One region of the Lentibacillus songyuanensis genome, then DNA from elsewhere that is predicted to be linked to it. Evidence: predicted binding sites of a transcription regulator. Region 1 holds the regulator's gene; the other holds the start of a gene.

Region 1 (7,555 bases):
CGAAGTTCACGTTCTTATATAATCGCTTAATCGCCTGGGCCATTAAATGTGCTGCGGAATGCCGTTCAATCTCAATGCCTTCCTTATTTTTATATGTGATAATCTCGATGGTTCCACCCTGATGTAATTCCCGTTTCAAATCATACAGTTTTCCATCCAGTTTGATCGCCAGTGCCTGTTTCTTTAGTCCTGGAGAAATCGAAGCTGCGATTTCCTCCCCAGTTGTTCCGGCGGGAAATGTCTTCTCGGCTCCATCCGGAAAAATAATTGCCATGTCTGCTGCCATAATGATCGCTCCTTTTTCTGGTTTTACTATTGCCATTTAAAACATTAAAAAACGCCCACCCCTCTGCTTCTATTAGCAAAGGGACGAGCGTTGGTCACGTGGTTCCACCCTATTTCCCGTAAAACATTACGGCTTTACATCATTAACGCAGATGATACGCTGCTATTTACTGAAATTGTTCAATAACAGAGTTCAAAGGTGGTAATCATCTGATTGTATAGTGGAAGCTTTCAGCCAGTGACCTCCATCTCTTTGTTATACAGCGCGCAAATGATCTTGTCCTTATCCATACTTGTTCATATGAAAATAATATAAATCGTATTATAGCCCTTCATGTTATGAAAATCAAGCCTTTACCGTTACTTTTTTAAAAAATAGGCGAAAGGAAATTGTTTAGACGACTTAAATTCCACTTTTTCCTCAAAAACATTAATCACGGTTAATGTTTTCGGCTCTGATGGGTGGTCCCCGTAAATTTTGATTTTTTTCGGTGCCATGGCTACCAATGGTGCTAAATTTAGTTCATCCTCATCCAGCCCGACAATATATAGTGGCTCGTTTTTCATAGCCGTTCGTAATTCTCGTTTCGAAAACAGTTTCCCATCTTCTTTAAAAAAGGTAAAAGGATTCCCTTGTAATACGTGGATTACGTTATAGGATGCTTCTTTTTTGGCAATATATTCACGCAGCATATTGACAAAGGCTTGATGATCTTCTTCCCGTTTAAATTCATCGATTGCCAGTCCCACATAATGAACTAATTGATCCTTAAAGGCTTTTAAGCGGAACTGAACAATGGAATCATAATGGATCCTTCCCGTGTTTTTAATGTTGGCAATGAATAAGGATTGCAATAATTGCCCCGGGTCCTTATTCTTGCGTACCAGCAGACTGTCCTCATCTTCTCCGGAAAAAATCCAATGGGTTAAATCCAGAATACGTTCCATTTCATCGTTGTTTGTATAGTAGTAGTAATCATTAATAATATGTCTTATCATATCTGTCAGCCGATGATGAATGAACACATCCTTCATAGCTCTGGCAATTGTCTCCAGCACTTCATTACCGGGGACTTGATAGTCGAGTTGCAGTTGATTCCCCCAATCTTTGTCAGTTTTCCAATGCAATTCAATTGTTCTGTTGTAACGAAATAAATACTCACAAAAACGGATAACTTCCTTGTCCGAATTAAAATAAACTTCCAGCAAACAACATCACCCTCATCCAAGACCAAACTGTTACATTATATGGACAAACGGATGAAAAAATGTACAATCTGAAAAAACTAGTAACAATACTATTTCTCAGGTTACTTTTTTCAATTCAATGGGGTATATAATTTGTAATTGATGGAAAATGCGACCTAGTGACAATTCTCTTTTGTGACGGTTTCCCTCATTCCACAGGAAGAAGAGTGCTTGGGTTTCGCTCTACCAGAATACTAAAGCTTTCCATAGGCACAACCTTAGTCTCATCCTGGTTTGGCAGCTCATTGACGGGAAAAGGCATCGAATGCTGGAGAAGAATTAATTTTGGTTCGGCCCTCAACTGCCGGTCGATGTACCGTACGACAGAAAAATTCACCCGTTCGGTCACTCAACTGCCAGAGCGTACATTCATCGGCGAACATCGGATATCCCTCGATCGGTATTCGCTTTTGCTGGTCAAAATCGAGGACCTGGCTGGAGAGACCAGGTGGCAAGCGCACTCCTATTTGGAAACATCCCCCCGTATGTCGCAGTCTAAAAAAATAGCGACAAACTATACTATAAAATGTCCTGATCCATGTACTTCTTATCCCTGCGCAAAAAGAAATCGGTGCATCCACCGATTTCTTTTATACTCCAACTTATTTAGTCGCGTCGGTTTTCCCCATCCATGGTTACCTCGACACTAACCTGCTTGATCCGTTCTATAATCCTACCTGCCTTAACGTGTTCTACCCCGCCCCGATTAGAAATCGCGAGTTGTTCTTCCAACTGTTCCAAGCTATAGTTAGATGTGAAAAATACTGGCAGGCGCTCCATCATCCGATACTGCAGAATGGAACCCAAAATTTCATCCCGGAACCAGGCTGACTGTGTTTCCGCACCAATGTCATCAAGCATAAGAACGTCCGCTTTTTTAAAATAATCTATCTTCTGGTTGATAGAGTCATCTTTAATCGAGCTCTTCATTTCCCGAACAAATTCTGGCATGAAAATTAGCATGGACGAGATGTTTTGTTGTTTTAATTCATTGGCCATGGCCCCGAGCAGGTATGTTTTTCCTATACCAAACGGGCCCGATAAATAAAACCCTTTTTCAGGGATGGCTGTTTGCGCCTGTTTGACAAACATCATGAGCTGTTTAACAATCGTCCGTCGCTTATCATCAATATCCATATTGTTGAAATTCGCATGCAAAATATCCTTGGGCATATACAAACTACGAATCAGACGTTCCTGCTCTCGTTGTTTTTCGTTTGCCACTCGATTATGACATTTCTCATAGGTTAAATGAATCTCACCCTTATCGGCTTGAAGCACCGGAGAATACCCTTGAATCATATTGATACATTGACCAAATGAAGCGCATTGATCACATTGTTTGGATTGTGTTTTATACTCATATAATTTCATGAGGCTTTTATCAATTTCAGTTTGTGTTAAATGTGGGTGCAAGCGAAGAAATTCACTTATTTCCGGATCCTCAAGAACTTCCTGCTTCATCGACAGGTAATTCTCTTGAAAGTTTTTATTTCCTTGCATCCATTTTTTTAATGTGGATTTAATTGGTTCCATACGAATCATCCTTGCAAATGATTATTTTTTACTCGTAAATTCGCGTAACAGTGCATCAAATTCCGCTTTCTCTTCTTCTGTCTCGGTATAGTTGGCTCCTGCATTGGCTTTTGCTTGTTTCTTCTTCCGTTCTTTAAACCAATCAGGCACCACTTCATTCGAAACGGGACGACGATAGTTTTGCTTTTTCGGGGATCCCTTTTGGTACTTGGCCTTTTCTTTTTTGGCAAATTCCATTGCTTCCTTCGCCGTTTGTAAATTGGCACGAGACCAATGACTGGCAATTGTTTCTAAATAAGCTTTTGATAATTTCATATTCGATTGAAGTAACACATAATGAATCAACACGTTCATCACAGGAGCTGGCAGACCCTGGGTAGTCATCACATCACGAATAATCTTCAAATCCTGTCCGGATGCATGGTTCCCACTGGACAAATCCTCCAATAATTGTTTTGGCGATATCGTTTCCAGTTCATAAATAAGCTGCTCTTCTTTCGTAGCAGGCTTTACAGTTGGTTGTCTCCGCTTCTGTTCTGTCAGTCGATCGGTCAGCTTGACAACCGATTCCTGATGACTGGAATGGAATAAATCATGACAAGCACCCTTAAATTCATCCGGATCAAGACTATTCTCGGCCGTTAATGCCCACATAACTGCTTTTTCAACCTCGTGTTCCGCCAAATCATATAATACCATCATTTGCGAAATGAGTTTCCGATTTTCTAAGGTTAGCACGGATTCCTCGGGGATCATTCGCTGGCGCAGCATCTGCCTCATCCATGTAAAATCAATGGTTCGCTCCTGTTCGGGAACTGGTATGTCAACTGCCTCTACAGGAGGGTCTTGCGGTTGAAATGTTTGGAATACCTCTTGAAACGCTGCGGTAATCTCATTGCCGCTTTCCTCCCTGGAATGAACCGAATAATGATTCTTCAACATAGCGAATTTATCCTCACCTAAGTGATGATATAACAATTGGGTTAACATATCATCCTTAAAAAAATCACCTGGCGCAAAAGGCTCCAATAGGACATAGGTATAATAGTCATTTGGGTCTGTTTGATGTTTAAACGTTTTTAACAAACCGATGCCTTCCAGCTTTAACCGAGCTTGATAAATTTCATCCAGCGGTAAATTCATATAATTCATTAACGTATGATGTGTCTGTGGCTTATCCCCCTGTTGCAGCTCCATTTCATGCAGAAGCGTTTGATATAGCATAACAGCTGTTAAGCCAATCAGTGGCTGATATAAATGGGTTAATGCCTTTGTGTAGCCCTTGGGCAAATTCCCCTTTTGCTCGACAACGTAGCCTTCAATCGGAAAAATCTTCTCGAAAACATTCACAAATCTCACCTCTAATAATTAAACACAGTGCATCCAAGTGGATAACCCACTCATTTTTTATCCGTATTAATTAAATCCTTCAACTCGTCTAAAAATACACTAATATCTTTGAATTGACGATATACAGAAGCAAATCTTACATAGGCAACTTCATCAACCGCTGATAATCGGTCCATCACCTTTTCGCCAATTTCTTCACTTGGAACTTCCGAGGCACCGCTATCACGTAACTCTTTTTCGACATTTAATGCGATTTCCTCAATCTTCCCTAATGGAACCGGACGTTTTTCACATGATTTGATCAGACCGCGAACCAGTTTGTCCCGATTAAATTCCTGCCTGGCTCCATCCTTTTTCACCACAATTAACGGGACCTCTTCCATCCGTTCAAATGTTGTAAACCTGTATCCACATTGCTCACATTCCCTGCGTCTTCGTATCACCCGACCTTCTTCAATCGGGCGGGAATCCGTAACCTTTGTACTTTTGTTTTGACAATTGGAACACCGCATCGAAGCTTCACCCCGTTCGCTTAGAATTAGGAATTTCATGCTAGAGTCTGTTCAAAAAGTCCGGTAAAAATGACACATCGAATTTCTTCGTTGGCTTGTTTCTCCGCTCCTTGGAAAAGAAAACCACTTTTCCGGCGTGCGATGCGGATTCAGTGTATCTATTTGCATACATTCCGCTGCTCAAAACTATGCCGCCTCGAACTTCTCGGTCCTTTTTATCCTCCTTTTTGAACACGCACTGCTAATCAATTAAAGGAAAAGTGTTATCAAATTCATGATATAATCGTTGAATCAACGATGAACTATACCCAAAATCAAATGGCAAGAATGATTCACTGGTAACGGCAAAATCAATCGCCGTTCGATAAGGCCTTACCATGATAACCGTTATAATAACAAAGGCTTTTCGTCCTTTTGTTACATGAACACTTATTTCCCCATGTTCATTGGAAATGGCATTCACTTCATATGTATCTGAATGGTTAAAAAATGCTTCAATCTTCTTTAACCCATTATCCTTGGTTAGTTTATAATAATGTGTTCGCAATGCTGGATCCCAATGGTTTTCTCCAGTTTCTGCATGATTACTAAAATATTTCATAAAGGCCTGTTTAACGGACAATATACTCCCCACCCAAAATTAATGAATGTATAGTTACGTTTGTACATCAGTATACGATATTTCTTTATTTTAACATGTTTTTTGGTTTTTCACTATGATATCTCGACAAATAACAAAGGCAGTTCACCGCCTTGATGAACTGCCTTATCGATCACTTATGAAATTTTCATTTGTTTTTGATGCATATAATGACCGACATATTTAGCAAGGTCAATCACTCTGTGTGAGTAGCCCCATTCGTTGTCATACCAGGCTAACACCTTTACTTTATTATCCTCCAGCACCATCGTGGATAAACCATCAATAATCGCTGAATAATCAGTAGTTGTATAATCAACGGAAACAAGCGGTTCATTACTATATTTGATAATTCCTGCTAATTCATTTTCCGCTGCTTCTTTAAATGCATCATTTATCTCGTTTATAGTAACCGGACGCTGGACGTCAACGACTAAATCAACCAGCGAAACATCTGGTGTTGGTACGCGTAATGCCATTCCATGCAATTTTCCTTTCAAATGAGGCATGACTTCCCCTAGCGCTTTTGCAGCACCTGTTGACGTAGGAATAATCGACTGGGTACAGCCTCTTGCTCTTCTTAAATCTTTATGTGGGTTATCCGTATTATGTTGATCATTTGTGAACGCATGCACAGTAGTCATTAGGCCGTTTTTAATTCCAAAATGCTGATCCAGTACCTTTACTACTGGTGCTAGACAGTTTGTTGTACAAGATGCATTCGAAACAACGTGGTCACGGTCAGGGTTATACTCCTCATGATTAACCCCCATCACGATTGTCTGGTCTACCTGCTTACCTGGTGCGGTTATCACTACTTTCTTCGCCCCAGCCTGCAGATGCAATCCTGCTCCATCGCGTGAATTGAATTTGCCTGTTGCCTCAATAACAATATCAATCTCCAATTCATCCCACGGAAGGTTTTCTGGATTTCGTTCATTCACCAATAACACTTTTTGACCATCTACCTGAAGGTCTTCCTGGAGTGCTTTCACTTCTCCATCATAAATACCATGTACACTATCATACTTAATTAAATGCGCGAGTGTTTCTGGAGGATATTTTGCATTGATCGCTACTACATCTAATTGTTCATCCTTCATCGCTTGGCGAAATACCATTCGTCCAATACGACCAAATCCATTAATCGCAATTCGAGTTTTATTCATTTGATAGTCCTCCCAATATGCTATACTCATTAACTTCATCGTTAAAAATAGTATAACACATTTCACTCAAAATGTGATGCCTAAAATGAAAAGAAAAGGTCCAAATTCGCTTGAGGAGAATATGCTAATAACACGAAAAGACTATTATAGGTAACACACAAAAATGATTAAAACCATGCTGAAGGTTCAAACTACATTGTTTCATTATAGTAAAAGCACATTTTCGATCTATTTAGTGCCCCCATCTAAGACAAACTTTTTCTTGCCACATACAATATAGCAGAAAGGAGGGATAAACCTTATGAAACATCATTGTCGATCATGTCAAAATAATAATTCCGTTTCACCGGCTAATGACGAGGTAATTGTGAACCCTGCCAGAAGGGTGGAAAAAACAAAAACGAATACGCGCGTTGTCAAGAATATCCACCCAACTGAGGTTGTTAATGTCAATCGAACTGTCATTAGAAATGAGAATTATTATCCCGTTACCCATTCCAATGTAAACGAAACAGTAGTGGAGAATTACGATTGCGGAAGTGATGTCAACTCTCCAAATTGCCGGAGAATTAGTCCCGAAAGTAACAGCAATAATGGGAGTAATAATGGGAGTAACTGCGGATGTCACAAACGACGGAGCTGGATATAAACTATTATTTCCGTCATGCATCCCTGATTCACATTCCCTAAGTTTATTCTATGCACCATGCAAACGAAATGTTTGCTAGCAAATGACTATTTTAAAAAGCAAAGTTGGAAGGATTCACCTCCACCCTTTCACTTACTTTAACCTAAGTTAACACCTCCCATTGAAT
Region 2 (7,555 bases), on a different contig from region 1:
GTAGTTGCGATCGTTTCGAATATTTGATCAACCAATTCGTTTCCTTCCGCCGAACCATATTCGGTTTCACAGTAAATCAATAGATCATGAAGCCCCATAACACCTAAGCCAACACGACGTTCACCTAAAGCTTGTTTTCGATTTTCCTCTAAGAAATATGGCGTTGCATCAATCACATTATCCTGCATGCGCACTCCAGTTTGAACGGTTTGCTTTAATTTCTCAAAGTTCACTGTTTTGGTGTCTTTATTGGCAAATTCAGCAAGGTTCACCGCTGCTAAATTACAGACTGAATATGGCGCAAGGGGTTGTTCCCCGCACGGATTCGTTGCCACAACCTGATCACCATATGCCTTGGCATTCGTCATGTCATTAGCATTATCAATGAAGAAAATACCCGGCTCGGCTGAATAGGTTGCACAAATATTAATCAAATTCCATAATTCCTTGGCTTTCACCCGGCGATAAACCCGGACACCATAGCCCATTTCTTCCCATTTACGGACATCGCCAACCTCATGCCAATGGTTGTTATAGTCTTCCATTTGCTGTTTTGTGTAATTTTCCACATCCGGAAAACGTAACTCATACCAGCTATCGTTTTCAACCGCGGTCATAAAGTCCTTCGTCAAACATACAGAAATATTTGCGCCAGTCAAAAATTCCGGATTATGGACGGAATATGATCCACCGTCACGTAACTTGTTTTCTGCTTCTTTAATCGATGACTTGGAAAAACCGCCCAATCCTGGCATTGTTTTATAATTAACAATTCCCTGATACAAGTCTACCTCTGTTCCAGTTAACGGGGTAAACTTTAATTTTTCCTGTGCCAGCTGCTTGATTTGATCATCCTCAGTATTTTCAATTAAGTATCGTAAAATTCTTGGATTCTGCATCTTGGAAATAATAAATTCAATAATATCCGGATGCGAATCGACAAGCATAATCATTTGCGCTCCGCGTCTTGACCCACCTTGCTCAACCAAATGTGTCAATTTTGCAATATCATCCAGCCATGATACGGAGCCAGACGATTTTCCGTTAACCCCTTTGGCCAATGTATTACGAGGACGTAGTGTTGATCCATTGGTGCCAACACCGCCACCTCTGCTCATGATTTCCATGACTTGTTTCCGGTGGTCAGAAATCCCTTCCCGTGAATCTTGAATGTATGGCATCACATAGCAGTTAAAGAACGTTACATCGGTTTCTGACCCAGCACCATAGAGAACTCGTCCAGCCGGGATAAAGTTTAAATTCGATAATTCCCGGTTAAACTTGGCAAATGACTCACGGCGTTTTTCTTCTGTTAACTCTACTTGTGCAAGTCCGGTCGCATTTCGTCTGGCAATTTGCTCATAATAAATTTCCAGCGGCTTATCAATCACATCAAGCGTTCGTTTTACAACACCTGTTTCGCGTTCCTCTTCCTGATCTAGTACATGAACAAATTCCGGGTCCACCTGAATATCAGCCTGTTTATGAACCCAGTCGATTTCTTTGACAAAACCCAGTCCGCGTGCCGGGAATTTCGGATCGGCCTTTACCGTCAACACGACAAAGTCCCCTGCCTTTAATGTTTTCTTTTGGGTGTCCTTAAAGGCATAACGGTCCAGCATGACAAGCCTTGATACTCCTTTATGTGTTCGTTTCATGTCTGCTGTAATCGGATGAACTTGCGGGAATAATGCAATGTCCTGATTTAGATTTTTTATGTTAATTTGGTTTCGTTCCTCGACAGCCGTCGACATTTCCTCACTCCTTTTCTCTAATTAGTTACTAGATTCACTTTACCACAAATAAATGAAATTAAACAAGATATTGTGCTCGTTTTTTATAAAAACACTATATATTGTATTAAAAGCAAAAAAATCGGATTTTGTCAAAAACGAAAAAATGTAATTTCCGGTGTATTTTTGCGATAAAACAAGCAAATAACGAGTAACTTAACTAAAACCATTTTTTTCACCATTTGCATTTAGCAATGGAAAGGATTTATCACTCTTCGTCTCAAATAACGGTTCATGGAAAATCCCACAAAATACATCATACAACCAATAACAAAAATAAAAACAGGTATAAAGTCTTTCTTTTAACATGCATTGACACAAAACTCTTTGAAAAAATCATCCAACAACCATATAATAGAAAGTGGAAGATTAGAAAAAACGGGGGACAAAACATGACGATTCTTATTATTTTACTTGTTGTAATTATAGGCTTTACGCTATTCCGCTATTTTCGGCAGCGCGCCTATCTAAAAACATTGACCGAAGAACAATTTCGCGAAGGTTATCGGAAAGCCCAATTAATCGATGTCCGGGAACCACAGGAATTTAAAAAAGGGCATATTCTTGGCGCCAGAAATATACCACTAACCCAAATGAAACAACGGCTGGTTGAATTACGCAAGGACAAGCCTGTCTACCTTTATTGTGCTAGTGGGTCACGCTCGACTCGTGCAGCGGAACTTCTCCGCAAAAAAGGCTATCAGGATCTAAATCAGCTTAAAGGCGGCTTTAAAAAGTGGACCGGCAAAATAAAATAAAAAATCCTTGTGCTTTGATTAACGGGAAGATTATGCAAACATATAGAAAGCACACTTGCACACATCCTAACAGTATAAATAGTAAGCAAAAAAGCTCAGCATTAAAACTGAGCTTTTTGCATGTTACTTTTTATTTGAAACAAAAGCCATATGTTTATCAGAATCAAGTTCATGACAATGCTGAAGCCCAATCCTTTCAGCTACCCGGAACGATGGTTTGTTAGAAGGTCTCACACGGGCAACAACTGATAAGTCAGGTATATAATCATTTGCCATTTGAACAGCAATTCGGCCCAATTCAGTAGCATAACCATTTCCCCAATAACTTGGTGAGAACCTGTAATAAAGATTCAGTACTTCTTGCTCTTTCCATCGACCTCTACGGATCCCACCAATTCCAATAACTTCTGATTGAGACGATAGAACAACTGTCCAATAACCATACCCATAAGTGAGCCAGCCGTTTCTCCAACTATCTAATGATCCCCTGGCTTTGTTAAGATCCTTTATCTGCCCTGCTGGACGATATTCCCTCTGTCAGCACCGTACAAGCGACTTCCATTTTTATCATTGCCGGAAAAACCATATCCTCAATTATCAACCAGGTGAAACTCATTCTTCAAAACCCCCATTATAATTAAGTCATGATATTCTCCATCATAAAAAAGCTCATCCCTGATTATTCCTTCCTGTTTAAAACCAAGTTTTTCATAGGATTTAATCCCTCTTTTATTAAATGAGTAGACATCTAATCCGATCCTATGTAAATTTAATACTTCAAATCCGTATTCTAAAAGCAAAGCCATCGCTTCGGTACCATATCCATTCCCCCAGAATCCATGATCGAATATTGAAATCCGAACAAGAGAATTTCGATTTTGATGGTCGATATCCAACATAGCTATATCCCCAATAGGTTGGTTATTTTCCTGCAAACATATAAGGAGGTCCATCCTGCTGCTGTCCGTAGATATGTTTTCAAACCACTTTTGAACCCCCGAACGACTAAATATGGTCTGGGTGCCTGTTAATCTCCTTCCTTCTTTATCCCAAAGAGCTTTGGCATAGAAAAAATCCAAGTCTTCATTCTCTATTGGTCTTAAGTAAACCCTTTTGCTCTCGAGAAATTTAATTGGTTCATATTGTTCTGTACGTTGCATGTTTTTCACCTCTTTTGAATTCAAAGACGACTTTAAGTAATAGAAGGAAATTAAACTATCTTTTATCCATAATGATCAATCAACATAACAAATGAACATAATTCGTGAATGGACTGGTATGCCCATTAAACCCAAACGAAATAAGGGATGCAAATTCAGCTACGTGTTGCATCCCTCTTTAGTGTTTTCTCCTTCATAACAGCATCTATTATGCTTCAACAGGCAGGTCTATGAATTCCAATTATGAATTCTCTTCTTCATACCTTAGAATCGGTTTTCTCGCGGCGGTTGTTTCATCCATCCGCTTCACGATGGTCGTATGTGGTGCTTCCTGAACGACCTCCGGATCCTCTTTTGCTTCCGTTGCGATAGCAAGCATTGCATCGATAAAACCGTCCAGCGTTTCTTTTGATTCGGTTTCCGTTGGTTCCACCATCATCGCTTCTTCCACATTCAACGGAAAATAAATTGTTGGCGGATGATACCCAAAGTCAAGCAGGCGCTTCGCAATATCAAGTGTTCGTACGCCTAATTTTTTCTGTTTCTTCCCAGAAAGCACAAATTCATGCTTACAATGTTGTGGGTATGGCAGCTGATATTCGTCTGCTAAACGCCGCATCATATAATTGGCATTTAGTACCGCGTATTCACTTACCTTTTTAAGCCCTTCGGCACCCATTGTGCGAATATACGTATAGGCCCGCAGATTAATTCCAAAATTGCCGTAATACGGTTTTACACGACCAATCGATTGTGGACGATCATGATCAAACGTATAGCTATCATCTTTTTTCACGATTAATGGTTTTGGCAAGAAAGCAGCCAATTCGTCCGTAACACCAACAGGTCCTGATCCCGGGCCACCACCGCCATGTGGTCCTGTAAAGGTTTTATGCAAATTCAAATGCACAACATCAAAGCCCATGTCTCCCGGGCGGGTGTACCCCATAATGGCATTTAAATTAGCCCCATCATAGTACAATTTTCCGCCGGCATCGTGAACGATCTTTGCCATTTCCATAATTTCTACCTCAAACAGCCCAAGGGTATTCGGATTTGTCAGCATCAGTGCAGCTGTGTCATCACCAACCACCCGTTTTAAATCGTCCAAATCAACTAAGCCGTTTTCGTTTGATGCTACCGTCACTGCGTCAAATCCGGCAACCGAAGCTGAAGCAGGGTTCGTACCATGAGCCGAATCCGGAACAATTACTTTGGTTCGTTTCATATCCCCATTCGCCTCATGAAAGGCGCGAATCATCATCAGCCCGGTCCATTCCCCCTGCGCTCCTGCTGCTGGCTGCAGGGAAACGTCATGCATCCCGGTGATTTCCGCTAATGACGTTTGCAAATCATACATCATGGCTAAGGCACCTTGAACGCTGGCGGGATCCTGATATGGATGAATATGACTAAAACCGGGTAGCCGCGCGATATCTTCGTTAATTTTCGGGTTATATTTCATCGTACAGGAGCCTAATGGATAAAAGCCGGAATCCACCCCGTAATTACGTCGGGATAGTCCCGTATAATGCCGCATAATTTCTAATTCACTTACCTCTGGCAACTCTGGTGGAGCCTCACGAATAAACGTGTCCTCCAGTTCCGCTTGCAAATCATATTCCGGAACGTCTAATTCGGGCAGGCTGAAACCAGTTCTGCCAGGTTTGCTGCGTTCAAATAGTAAAGGAAAGTCTTTAGCGTTCATTGATATCCCCCAATTCGTTGACGAATGTGTCGATTTCTTCTTTTGTCCGAATCTCTGTTACGGCGAGCAGCATGTGTCCGGCTAAGTCAGGATATGTATGTTCCAGATCATAGCCGCCAATAAATCCTTTTGCCAACAGCTGTTGGTTATAATCGGTAACAGATCCAGGCACTTTGATCACAAACTCATTGAAAAACGGACCATCTGTTATGACCTCAAAATCAGCCTTTTCGAGTTGTTCTTTCATGTACCGTGCTTTATGCATATTCAACATCGCCATTTTTTTGATGCCCTGTTTGCCGATTGAGCTCATCGCTACCGAACTTGCCAGTGCATTTAACGCCTGGTTGGAGCAGATATTTGAGGTTGCTTTGTCACGTCGAATGTGCTGCTCACGGGCCTGTAATGTCAACACAAATCCACGCTGACCATTTTCATCCGTCGTTTGCCCCACTAACCGTCCTGGAACCTTCCGCATTAATTTATTCGTTGTGGCAAAATAACCGCAATGCGGGCCGCCAAATTGGGCTGGAATTCCAAATACTTGCGTGTCACCAACAACAATATCCGCCCCAAATTCACCTGGAGGCGTTAAATACCCTAAAGCCAGCGGATTACTGGAAACAATGAACATCGTTTTCTTCTGTTCACGAATCAATGCCTCGATCTCATCTAAGGCTTCGATTTGGCCGAAAAAGTTAGGGTATTGCATGACAACACTTGCTGTATCCTCATCCAGTTCGGCAGCTAATTGTTTTAAATCGGTCTTTCCGTTATGTTGTTCAATTTCCACAATTTCAAGATTAGGGCCTTTTGCATATGACGCAATTACTTCCCTAGACTCCGGATGTACCGCTTTGGAGACAAGAATCTTTTTCTTTTTTGTCTGCGCTGCGCTCAAATTAACTGCTTCCGCTAATGCGGTTCCGCCGTCATACATCGATGAATTAGCGATCGGCATGCCGGTTAACTCCGAAATCATCGTTTGAAACTCAAATATTGCCTGCAGCTCCCCTTGCGAAATCTCCGGCTGGTATGGTGTGTATGCCGTATAAAATTCCGAACGGGAAATCACATGATCAACCACCGAGGGAATAAAATGATCGTAAACGCCTGCACCAAGAAAGGAACAGTGGTCCAGCAAATGAGCATTTTGACTTGCCAGATTAGTCAACTCTTTCTTCAGTTGCGCTTCATTTGCCGGCTTTTTTAGCTTCAGTTCTCCTTTGAATCGAACGTTTTCTGGAATATCGGAAAATAAATCATCCGAGTGCTCTACACCAATTGTCTTCAACATTGCCTGCTTATCTGTTTCTGTCATTGGTAAATAACGAAATTCCATTGATAGACCCTCCTTATTTCGACCGTTTATAAAATGGCGTCGCAACAACCACGGCATTTAATTTTCGTTTTCGAACCTGTACCTGCACGTTTGTCCCCACTTCTGTATAAGCTGCTTGTAATAATGCCAAACCTACATTTTTCTGTAATGTTGGGGATTGTGTTCCTGATGTTACAAAGCCAATTTCTTTATCGTCAATCAGCACCTGATAACCATGCCTCGGTATCCCTTTATCCATCATTTCAATCCCGACAAGTTTTCTTGTTGTACCTTCCTCTTTTTGCTTACCTAATGCAGCTTTTCCAATAAAATCCGCATCCTTATTTAATTTCACCGCAAACGAAAGACCAGCCTCCAAAGGTGTAATCGTTTCGGAAAGTTCTTGCCCATATAAAGCCAAATTTGCTTCAAATCGGAGTGTATCGCGAGCCCCAAGTCCAATCGGTTCCAATCCTTGACTTTCACCAGCCTTCATGATTAACTGCCACAATGCACGCCCGCTCGCTGCATCAATGTAAATTTCAAATCCATCTTCACCGGTATACCCTGTTCTGGAAACAATCGCACCTGTTTCGATACCAGTAAAGTAAACCGGGTTGGCAAACCGGAAAAATTTAATGGATGATACATCTGTTTCAGTTACCGATTGAAGAATTTCTTCAGCCAAGGGCCCTTGCAATGCCAGCTGGACATATTGATCAGAAGCATTGGTAATCGAAACACCTTCCGAATTATGTTGGACAAGCCACTGATAATCTTTAGCGGTGTTAGCAGCGTTGACAACCAGCAAATAA

Evidence for each region. The regulator NrdR, encoded in region 1, represses ribonucleotide reductase genes. The targets are predictions, from matches to a motif close to AACACNATATATNGTGTT.
Region 2: the regulator NrdR is predicted to act here: its motif matches at 1,845-1,862, upstream of WMZ97_RS20940 (vitamin B12-dependent ribonucleotide reductase).

The regions. Positions count from the first base shown of each region.
Region 1 is NZ_JBCLVH010000007.1:97,230-104,784, reverse strand. It holds gene thrS (threonine--tRNA ligase) at 1-286, opposite strand, end outside; T-box leader at 363-584, opposite strand; gene ytxC (putative sporulation protein YtxC) at 646-1,494, opposite strand; gene WMZ97_RS09220 (hypothetical protein) at 1,776-1,988, opposite strand; gene dnaI (primosomal protein DnaI) at 2,140-3,069, opposite strand; gene WMZ97_RS09210 (replication initiation and membrane attachment family protein) at 3,091-4,419, opposite strand; gene nrdR (transcriptional regulator NrdR) at 4,470-4,931, opposite strand; gene WMZ97_RS09200 (cytosolic protein) at 5,173-5,553, opposite strand; gene WMZ97_RS09195 (glyceraldehyde-3-phosphate dehydrogenase) at 5,709-6,740, opposite strand; gene WMZ97_RS09190 (CotD family spore coat protein) at 7,042-7,389, shown strand.
Region 2 is NZ_JBCLVH010000037.1:6,121-13,675, forward strand. It holds gene WMZ97_RS20940 (vitamin B12-dependent ribonucleotide reductase) at 1-1,754, opposite strand, end outside; gene WMZ97_RS20945 (rhodanese-like domain-containing protein) at 2,186-2,551, shown strand; gene WMZ97_RS22025 (GNAT family N-acetyltransferase) at 2,675-3,061, opposite strand; gene WMZ97_RS20950 (GNAT family N-acetyltransferase) at 3,142-3,711, opposite strand; gene gcvPB (aminomethyl-transferring glycine dehydrogenase subunit GcvPB) at 3,953-5,419, opposite strand; gene gcvPA (aminomethyl-transferring glycine dehydrogenase subunit GcvPA) at 5,409-6,761, opposite strand; gene gcvT (glycine cleavage system aminomethyltransferase GcvT) at 6,775-7,555, opposite strand, start outside.